DNA from 2 places in the Paenibacillus sp. FSL K6-1230 genome. Region 1 is predicted to be linked to the other one. Evidence: predicted binding sites of a transcription regulator. Region 1 holds the regulator's gene; the other holds the start of a gene.

What was found. Region 1 encodes Rex, which represses fermentation and respiration genes when NADH is low (regulators of the CRP and FNR family bind a similar motif). Its sites were predicted from a motif close to TTGTGAAATATTTCACAA; they were not measured.
Region 2: nirB (nitrite reductase large subunit NirB) is a predicted target of Rex. The motif match lies at 2,832-2,849, and genes of this name have one in related genera.

The regions. Positions count from the first base shown of each region.
Region 1 is NZ_JBBOCK010000001.1:3,548,784-3,552,910, reverse strand. It holds gene dinG (ATP-dependent DNA helicase DinG) at 1-1,169, shown strand, start outside; gene MKX74_RS15535 (redox-sensing transcriptional repressor Rex) at 1,228-1,881, shown strand; gene MKX74_RS15530 (amidohydrolase) at 1,868-3,169, shown strand; gene MKX74_RS15525 (cell wall elongation regulator TseB-like domain-containing protein) at 3,200-3,721, shown strand.
Region 2 is NZ_JBBOCK010000001.1:3,770,673-3,774,799, reverse strand. It holds gene MKX74_RS16655 (Gfo/Idh/MocA family protein) at 1-80, shown strand, start outside; gene MKX74_RS16650 (sugar phosphate isomerase/epimerase family protein) at 319-1,287, shown strand; gene MKX74_RS16645 (ThuA domain-containing protein) at 1,330-2,058, shown strand; gene MKX74_RS16640 (winged helix-turn-helix transcriptional regulator) at 2,366-2,683, shown strand; gene nirB (nitrite reductase large subunit NirB) at 3,002-4,127, shown strand, end outside.

The DNA.
Region 1 (4,127 bases):
GTGGGCAATTCTCGTCACGCCTGAAGCCATCTGACAAGCCCAAGGGCTGGTCAGATGCTGGGGCACTGGAGCAGCAGATCTATTTGATCCTCGGCGAGCTCATTCGTCAAGGAGACAGGCTACTACAGGAAGTGGAGGATGAGCTGGAGGATTTCGGCACAGAGAGCCTCATGATTGATCTGAAGGGACTGTTCAAGGATCTGGCTGGCTTCCGTGAGAATCTACGCTTCTTCATGAAAATGGAGGATGAGACTACGGTATACTGGCTGGAGGCAAGCGGTCAGTTCCGCAGTAAATCCCTGCAATTTTATGCAGTTCCGGTGGATGTCAGTCGTCAGCTGAAGGAGATGTTTTTTGATAAGAAGAGCAGTGTGGTATTAACTTCTGCGACACTCTCGGTCGACAAATCCTTTCAGTACATGATAGACCAATTAGGGCTACAGGAAGCGGCTGACACCGGCAGGCTTCTTACGTCGATGCTGCCATCTCCTTTCAATTACAGAGAGCAGGCACTTCTCGTCATCCCACGGGATTTTCCAAGTGTCAAGGGTAGCATCGGTGATGAGTTGTTCGTAAGTACGCTGGTGCAGTCCCTGAGTAAGGCAGCTCAGGCAACCAAAGGAAGAATGCTTGTGCTGTTCACTTCCTATCGTATGCTTCGGCAGGTGCATGAGCCGCTCAAAGAATCGCTGGCAGCCAGTGACATTACGGTGCTCGGTCAGGGTGTAGACAGTGGAAGTCGTTCGAGGTTAACTCGCAGATTTCAGGAGGCCAAGTCGGCCGTATTGCTAGGTACAAGCAGCTTCTGGGAAGGGGTCGATATTCCTGGGGATGCACTGACCTGCCTTGCCATCGTTCGTCTGCCATTCCAGCCGCCCAATCAGCCGTTATTGGAGGCCAAGAGTGAGCTGCTGCGTCAGCAGAACAAGAATCCATTCATGCAGCTATCCGTGCCGCAGGCTGTCATACGGTTCAAGCAGGGCTTTGGTCGTCTGGTCAGAACAGGACAGGATCGTGGCGTGGTCATTCTCTATGATACGCGAGTGCTGGAGTCATATTACGGGAAGCATTTCCTGTATTCACTTCCAGGACCCAAGATGGAGCATATGCCAACTACGCAGATGGTTCCGCGAATCGCGGATTGGCTTCATGAGCCGGTACAAGGATAAATTTTGTTCAAATTAGAATGTAAAGTTATACAGACCGTTGTGACTAGGAGGAGCAAGTATGAAATCGGATAAAATCTCGGAAGCCGTCGTTCGTAGGCTCCCTGTTTACCTAAGATATTTGAATGAGCTGCAAAAGCGTGAAATCTCTACGGTGTCCTCGCAGGAACTGGGCCAGAAGCTGGATCTGAATCCGGCCCAGATCCGCAAGGATCTTGCGTATTTTGGTGACTTTGGACGAAAGGGCATTGGCTATGATGTCACCTATCTGATTGAGATTATTCGTCATATACTCAAAATCGATCAGCAGATTAACGTAGCTTTGGTTGGGGCAGGTAATCTCGGGCAAGCGTTGTCCAACTATAATGCATATCTGAAGGACAATATGAAGATTGTAGCCGTATTCGATGCTCTACCTACCAAGGTTGGAACGAAGATTAACACGCTGCAGGTACAGCCTATGGAAGAGCTGAAGGAGACGGTTGAGCGGCTAAATATCCGAATCGGGATTATTACTGTGCCGGATTTTGAAGCACAACGTGTTGCTGATCTGATGATTGACAGCGGCATCGAAGCTATCCTGAACTTTGCGCCTACGATCCTCAAGGCTCCACGGCACATTCGTATTCACGCGACAGATTTTACGACAGATTTGCTGAGCCTGGCTTATTATTTGGAGGATGGAAAGGAAGAGAAGGAACATGACAAGCAATAAATGGATGATCAAAAACGGACATTTTGCAGTGAACGGGCAAGATGCTGGTGTCATTGAAGGCTGTATGATTATAGAGGATAGCCGAATTACATATATCGGACCGACCATCCCCGATGGAGAAGAGAATACTCCTGTTGTCGATGGCAAAGGCCTGCTGTTCCTTCCTGGACTTGTGAATACACATGGTCATGCGGCTATGTCGTTGCTGCGTGGTTATGGAGATGATATGGTGCTACAACAATGGCTGCAGGAAAAAATGTGGCCCATGGAGGGGAAATTCACCTCTACGGATGTATATTGGGGTACCTCCCTGTCGGTGCTTGAGATGCTTAAGGGAGGTACGACGACATTCCTGGACATGTATGATCACATGGATGAGGTCGCCAAAGTCGCTGAGCAGTCCGGTATTCGTGCCTGTCTGATGCGTGGAGCCATCGGTCTATGTTCAGAGGAAGAGCAGCGGATGAAGCTTAATGAAGCGGTTGCTTTTGCAAAAAATTGGCATGGCAAGGCGGACGGACGCATTACAACGATGATGTCTCCGCACTCTCCTTATACATGTCCACCAGCCTTCATCGAGCAGTTCGTTCAGGCTGCTCATGATCTGAACCTTCCGCTCCACACACACATGTCAGAGACGCTCGCAGAAGTAGAGCAGAATGTAAGAGAGTATGGTGCACGTCCAGTAGAGCATCTTCAGAAGCTTGGTTTCTTCTCCAGACCATCGCTGGTCGCCCATGCTGTTCATTTGAACGACGAGGAGGTTCAGGTGCTTGCACAGTATGACGTGGGTGTGTCTCACAATCCAGGCAGCAACCTGAAGCTGGCAAGCGGTGTAGCCAGAGTGCCAGATCTACTTCGTGCAGGCGTCAAGGTGTCCTTGGGCACGGACGGACCAGCCAGCAATAACAATCTGGATATGTTCGAGGAAATGCGTCTGGCTGCGCTTATTCATAAAGGTGTGTCTGGCGATCCTACAGCCGTACCGGCAGCTGAGGCGTTGCGGATGACGACAGAGTACGGTGCAGTTTCGATTGGGCTGAAGGAAGTAGGAGTCTTGGCAGCGGGCAACAAGGCAGACTTTATTGCGCTGGACATGGATCAGCCACATTTCCTGCCTCGTACGGATCTCATCTCGCATGCAGTCTATTCTGCGAGTGCCAAGGACGTTGTGCATGTGTGGGTAGATGGCAAGCAAGTGCTTAAGGATGGAAGCTGCCTCACACTGGATGAGGAGCGAATTCGTTATGAAGCCCAGGCAGCGTTCGAGGGGCTGCTGGCGCGCTAATCTATTTTTTATCCGGAAAGGAAGTTCGGGTTGAAGAACAAGAGGAAATGGCTCACAGGCATCATTCTGGTCCTGCTGTGGCTGTTCGCAGGCATCTATGCTTATTACTCCTATGTTACACAGGACCAGCGTGTCGAGCGCAATGCAGCAGTGGAGAAGGCACGGCAGGATGCGAAGATCGTGTCTGTAAATAATTCATGGAAATCTGTCTGGGATTCCATCTACTGGGTCGTTGAGGGCACGAATGCCGACAGTCAGCAGGTGATGGTATGGGTTCCATTCGAGCCGGTGGAGAACGCACCTGATACGGTAAAACAGGATGCTTCCGTCCATACCGAGCTATTGAATGAGGGTATAAATGAGGATCAAATGCGGGCGCGGATCGAGAGTGATCTGCCGAATGTGGATATCATTAGCCTCCGGCCTGGCGTGTACGACAATCAATATGTATGGCAGCTCATGTACCGGGAGAACGACAGCTATCGCTACCGATTCTATCGCTTTCAGGACGGAGCTGAGGTGGGGCAAGGATATACGCTTCCAGGCAAATAGTCAGGTAAGCATTCGTTGTCAAATGGATGAACAGAGTCTTATGTAGCGAACGAGCTAATTGGAATGGAAGAGCCTACCATACTGTACGGAGTAGAGTTGTTTCAGAAAATCTTGAGATTTTCTGGGGCAACTCTTTTTCTATTTGCTCCATTTTAAGAGATTCACATTTAAATTTTGAAAAATAGACATACTTTGCTTTTAGCTAATTGATATATCGTGTGATATACTCTAGTATATACTAATGCTGCACTTGTTTGAGAGACAAGAGTTATGATTGCTTGTTTTTTGTTGTTATGCGTTGTTATCAGAACTTAAAAATCACAGTCGGAGCTATGCAAATAGAAGAGTCTATAGGATGTGCTTGGAAGATGCTGATGGAAGAGGAGTGGTCGTATCGCTGACATAG
Region 2 (4,127 bases), 220 kb from region 1:
ACATCATCCTGGATAGCCGCTTCGAACCGGATGAGACCTTGTATTACGGCAATGAGATTCTGGCGAAGGTTGAAGTCTAGGTAGACATTGAAATCAAACGAGCGGCATACGAGGAAAATCTCACTTAATAGGTGCCTAAAAAAGCGTAAAAATGTGTTTTTTATGCATAAAAGGAAACTTTTTTAACATGACATACGTATGTAATATTAGAGACTCAAGATAAGGCAATCCCATTCAGTCTGAATATATGCATGATCCATTGAACTTTACATTATAGTTTTTGAAATTTTATCCATAGCGACAGGGGAGGATTATTCTATGAAACTTGGCGTATTCTTGGTCTTATTCGGGGACAGATCTTTGGAAGAAGCATTGGATTTTGCAGCATCCACGGGGGTAACGGCTGTAGAGATCGGAACAGGTGGCAACCCAGGCAAGAAGCATTGTGATCCGGCGGCATTGCTAGGTAATGATACAGCGATTCAGAATTTCAAGAAGGCCGTAGAATCTCGTGGGCTGACAATCAGTGCCTTAAGCTGTCACGGGAATCCATTGCATCCGCAAAAGCATCTGGCACAGCAGGATCATGAAGATTTTATCAACACGGTATTGCTGGCTGAGAAGCTGGAAGTACCTGTCGTGAATACATTCTCCGGCTGTCCGGGGGATCATGAGAACGCGAAGTATCCGAACTGGCCCGTAGCTCCGTGGCCGAACGATTATCAGGAGATTCTGAAGTGGCAATGGGAGAATAAAGTTATTCCTTACTGGACGGAGACAGGCAAGTTCGCAGCCGAGCATCATATCAAGATTGGATTGGAGCTGCATGGGGGCTTCTCTGTGCATACGCCTGCTACGCTATTGCGTCTGCGGGAAGCTGCAGGAGAAGTGATTGGTGCCAATCTCGACCCAAGCCATATGTGGTGGCAGGGAATTGACCCGGTTCAGGCTGTACAAATTCTTGGCCGCGAAGGAGCGATTCATCATTTCCACGCCAAGGATACCGTCATTGATCCAGTGAATGTCAACAAATACGGCCTGACAGATATGCAGCCGTACACCAATATGCTGGAGCGTGCGTGGCAGTTCCGTACAGTAGGATTTGGGCATGACATCAAGACGTGGGCGGATATCCTGAGCGCGCTTCGTCTTGTAGGCTATGATTATGTTGTCAGCATTGAGCATGAAGATGGACTGATGTCCATCGAGGAAGGCTTCACCAAGGCGGTTCACAATCTGAAGCAGGTGCTCATGAATGAACCGTTAGGCGAGATGTGGTGGGTATAACAGCTTGGGAGACAACAGGGGCAATATTTAGGGGGATAAGTTATGATTAACGTAACCATCTGGAATGAATTTGTTCATGAGAAAATACACGATGCCGTGCAGCGTGTCTATCCCGATGGATTGCATAATGCACTCGCTGCGGGGCTTGGGGGAGAAGGCTTCGCAATCCGTACAGCAACATTGGACCAACCGGAACATGGGCTAACGGATGAAGTGCTGAATTCTACGGATGTATTGATCTGGTGGGGGCATATGGCTCATGATCGGGTAAGTGACGAGGTTGTCGCCAAGGTGGTTCGCAAGGTGCAGGAAGGCATGGGCTTCGTGGTGCTGCATTCCGGGCACTTCTCCAAGCCGTTCAAGGCCTTGATGGGCACCAGCTGTGATCTGAAATGGAGAGTAGCTGGCGAGCAGGAAATCCTGTGGTCAGTAAATCCCTCGCATCCGATTGCAGAGGGCATTGATGCGAAGATTATTCTGGAGCAGGAAGAGATGTATGGCGAATTCTTCGATATTCCTACTCCGGATGAGCTGGTGTTTATTAGTAATTTTGCTGGAGGCGAAGTATTCCGCAGTGGTTGTACTTTCCGGCGTGGGGCAGGCAAGATCTTCTATTTCCGGCCAGGGCACGAGACGTATCCAACGTTCTATCACCCCGAGATTCTGAAGGTTATTGCCAACGGCATTCGCTGGACGTACCCTGTGCATCACCCGCAGCAAACTTATGGACGCAGCGAACCGGTTCGCCCTTTTGGCGAGGTACTCGTATGACATTTCCACATGTGTTTTCGTAGAGCGTCCGGAAGAGTAGGATGCGACCCGCAGGAAGGTGTAGCTTGATCAACGGTGTACCTCCCATCAGGCAGCCTTTGACGGATACATGCATGCTACTGTAATGATACGGTGAAAGACAGGCGACTCCGGGAATCGCCTGTCTTTCGTTATTTTCATGCCCTACAGCAATGTCCTACAATTAATTGGGACCAGGTCATTTTCAATTTGATGAAAATATGCTAAACTGAAATATACTAACTAATTGAAAGTTAACAACAGACCTGTCAAAGAGGTGAATAAAATTATGGACAATCATCCAACCCATTTGTGTCCCCGCTTTGAGACAGCCTTCTCATTCTTGGGGAAGCGCTGGAATGGTCTGATCATTCGGACGCTAATGGATGGGCCTAAGCGGTTCAAGGATATATCGAATCAAATTCCCAGCATGAGTGACAAGATGCTATCGGAGCGGATGAAGGACCTCGAGAGCGAAGGGATCCTCATCAGACATGTATACCCAGAGACTCCGGTTCGTATCGAATATGAGCTTACGCCTAAAGGCCAGGCACTGCGTCCAGTTATGGATCAGATTCAATCATGGGCTGAGGATTGGGTACAGTAGACAAGTAAAGTAAATGAAGAATGACAAGTTGTAGGTAGCATAAAAGAAGGTAACCTGAGTTCAAAATGGGGGGCCTTCTTTTTTTTGTTAAGATCATAGAATTTATACGTTCTCAGCGGAACTGAACAGTTCGAGCAACTCATGAAAAATGCGACATTTTTCACAAAAAATTGAAGTGAAAAAAAGTACAATATTTGTGACCAAAATCACAAAGTTAAAATTTTATCTATTTTAAAATTGAACTATAAGATATCAGGCATTGTCAGTCCATAAGAGAGAGCAGCAGACAGGCTGGGCATTGCTAAGGAGGGCTACAGTATGAGCAAGAGACGAGAGCAACTGGTACTGATTGGGAACGGGATGGCTGGAGTGGGTACATTAGAACAGATCATCAAGCTGGGCGGTGAATATGACCTGCACGTGTTCGGTAGCGAGCCGTACCCTAACTATAACCGGATCATGTTGTCTTACGTATTGGAAGGAAGCAAGACGGTTGAGGATATCATTCTGAACGACTGGGACTGGTACAAGGATAACGGTATCCAGCTTCACACGGATACTACCGTAGTGAAGATTGATGCCGAAGCCAAGACCATCTCTACAGACAAGGGTCAGACACTGGCCTATGACAAAGTGATTATCGCAACCGGCTCGAAGCCATTCATGCTCCCGATTCCGGGGATCGAGCGTGAAGGCGTCATTGGCTTCCGTGACGTGGCTGACTGTAGACAAATGATTGAGGCAGCAGGGACCTATCGCAAGGCAGCGGTAATCGGTGGTGGATTGCTTGGTCTGGAAGCGGCGAAGGGGCTTGTAAACCTGGGCATGGACGTGACCGTTGTGCATCTGATGGAAGATCTGATGGAGCGTCAGCTGGACCCTGCTGCTTCCTTGATGCTGAAGGCAGAGCTTGAGCGTCAGGGTATCAAATTTGCAATGGGTAAACAGACTGTAGAACTGACTGGTGACGAACGGGTGACAGGACTGCGCTTCAGTGACAATAGTGAGCTTGAGGCCGATCTGGTTGTCATGGCCGTAGGGATCAAGCCGAATACAGACGTAGCTGTAGCAAGTGGAATGAACGTGAATCGCGGGATCGTCGTGGATGACTACATGAGAACCTCTCTCCCAGATGTGTACGCGGTAGGCGAATGCACAGAGCACCGTGGTGTATGCTACGGTCTGGTAGCACCGCTCTTTGAGCAAGGTGCAGTGTTGGCGAAGCATTTGTGTGGTGCAGAGACTCAAGCCTATGAAGGATCTGTCGTATCCACGAAGCTGAAGATTTCCGGGGTGGACGTCTTCTCAGCAGGTGAGTTCCTGGATACCCCAGAGCATACCGTAATTACTGCGAAGGATGAATGGAAACGTACCTACAAAAAAGTGTTGCTGCGCAATAATGTAATTGTCGGAGCGGTATTGTTCGGGGACGTGACGGAGTCGG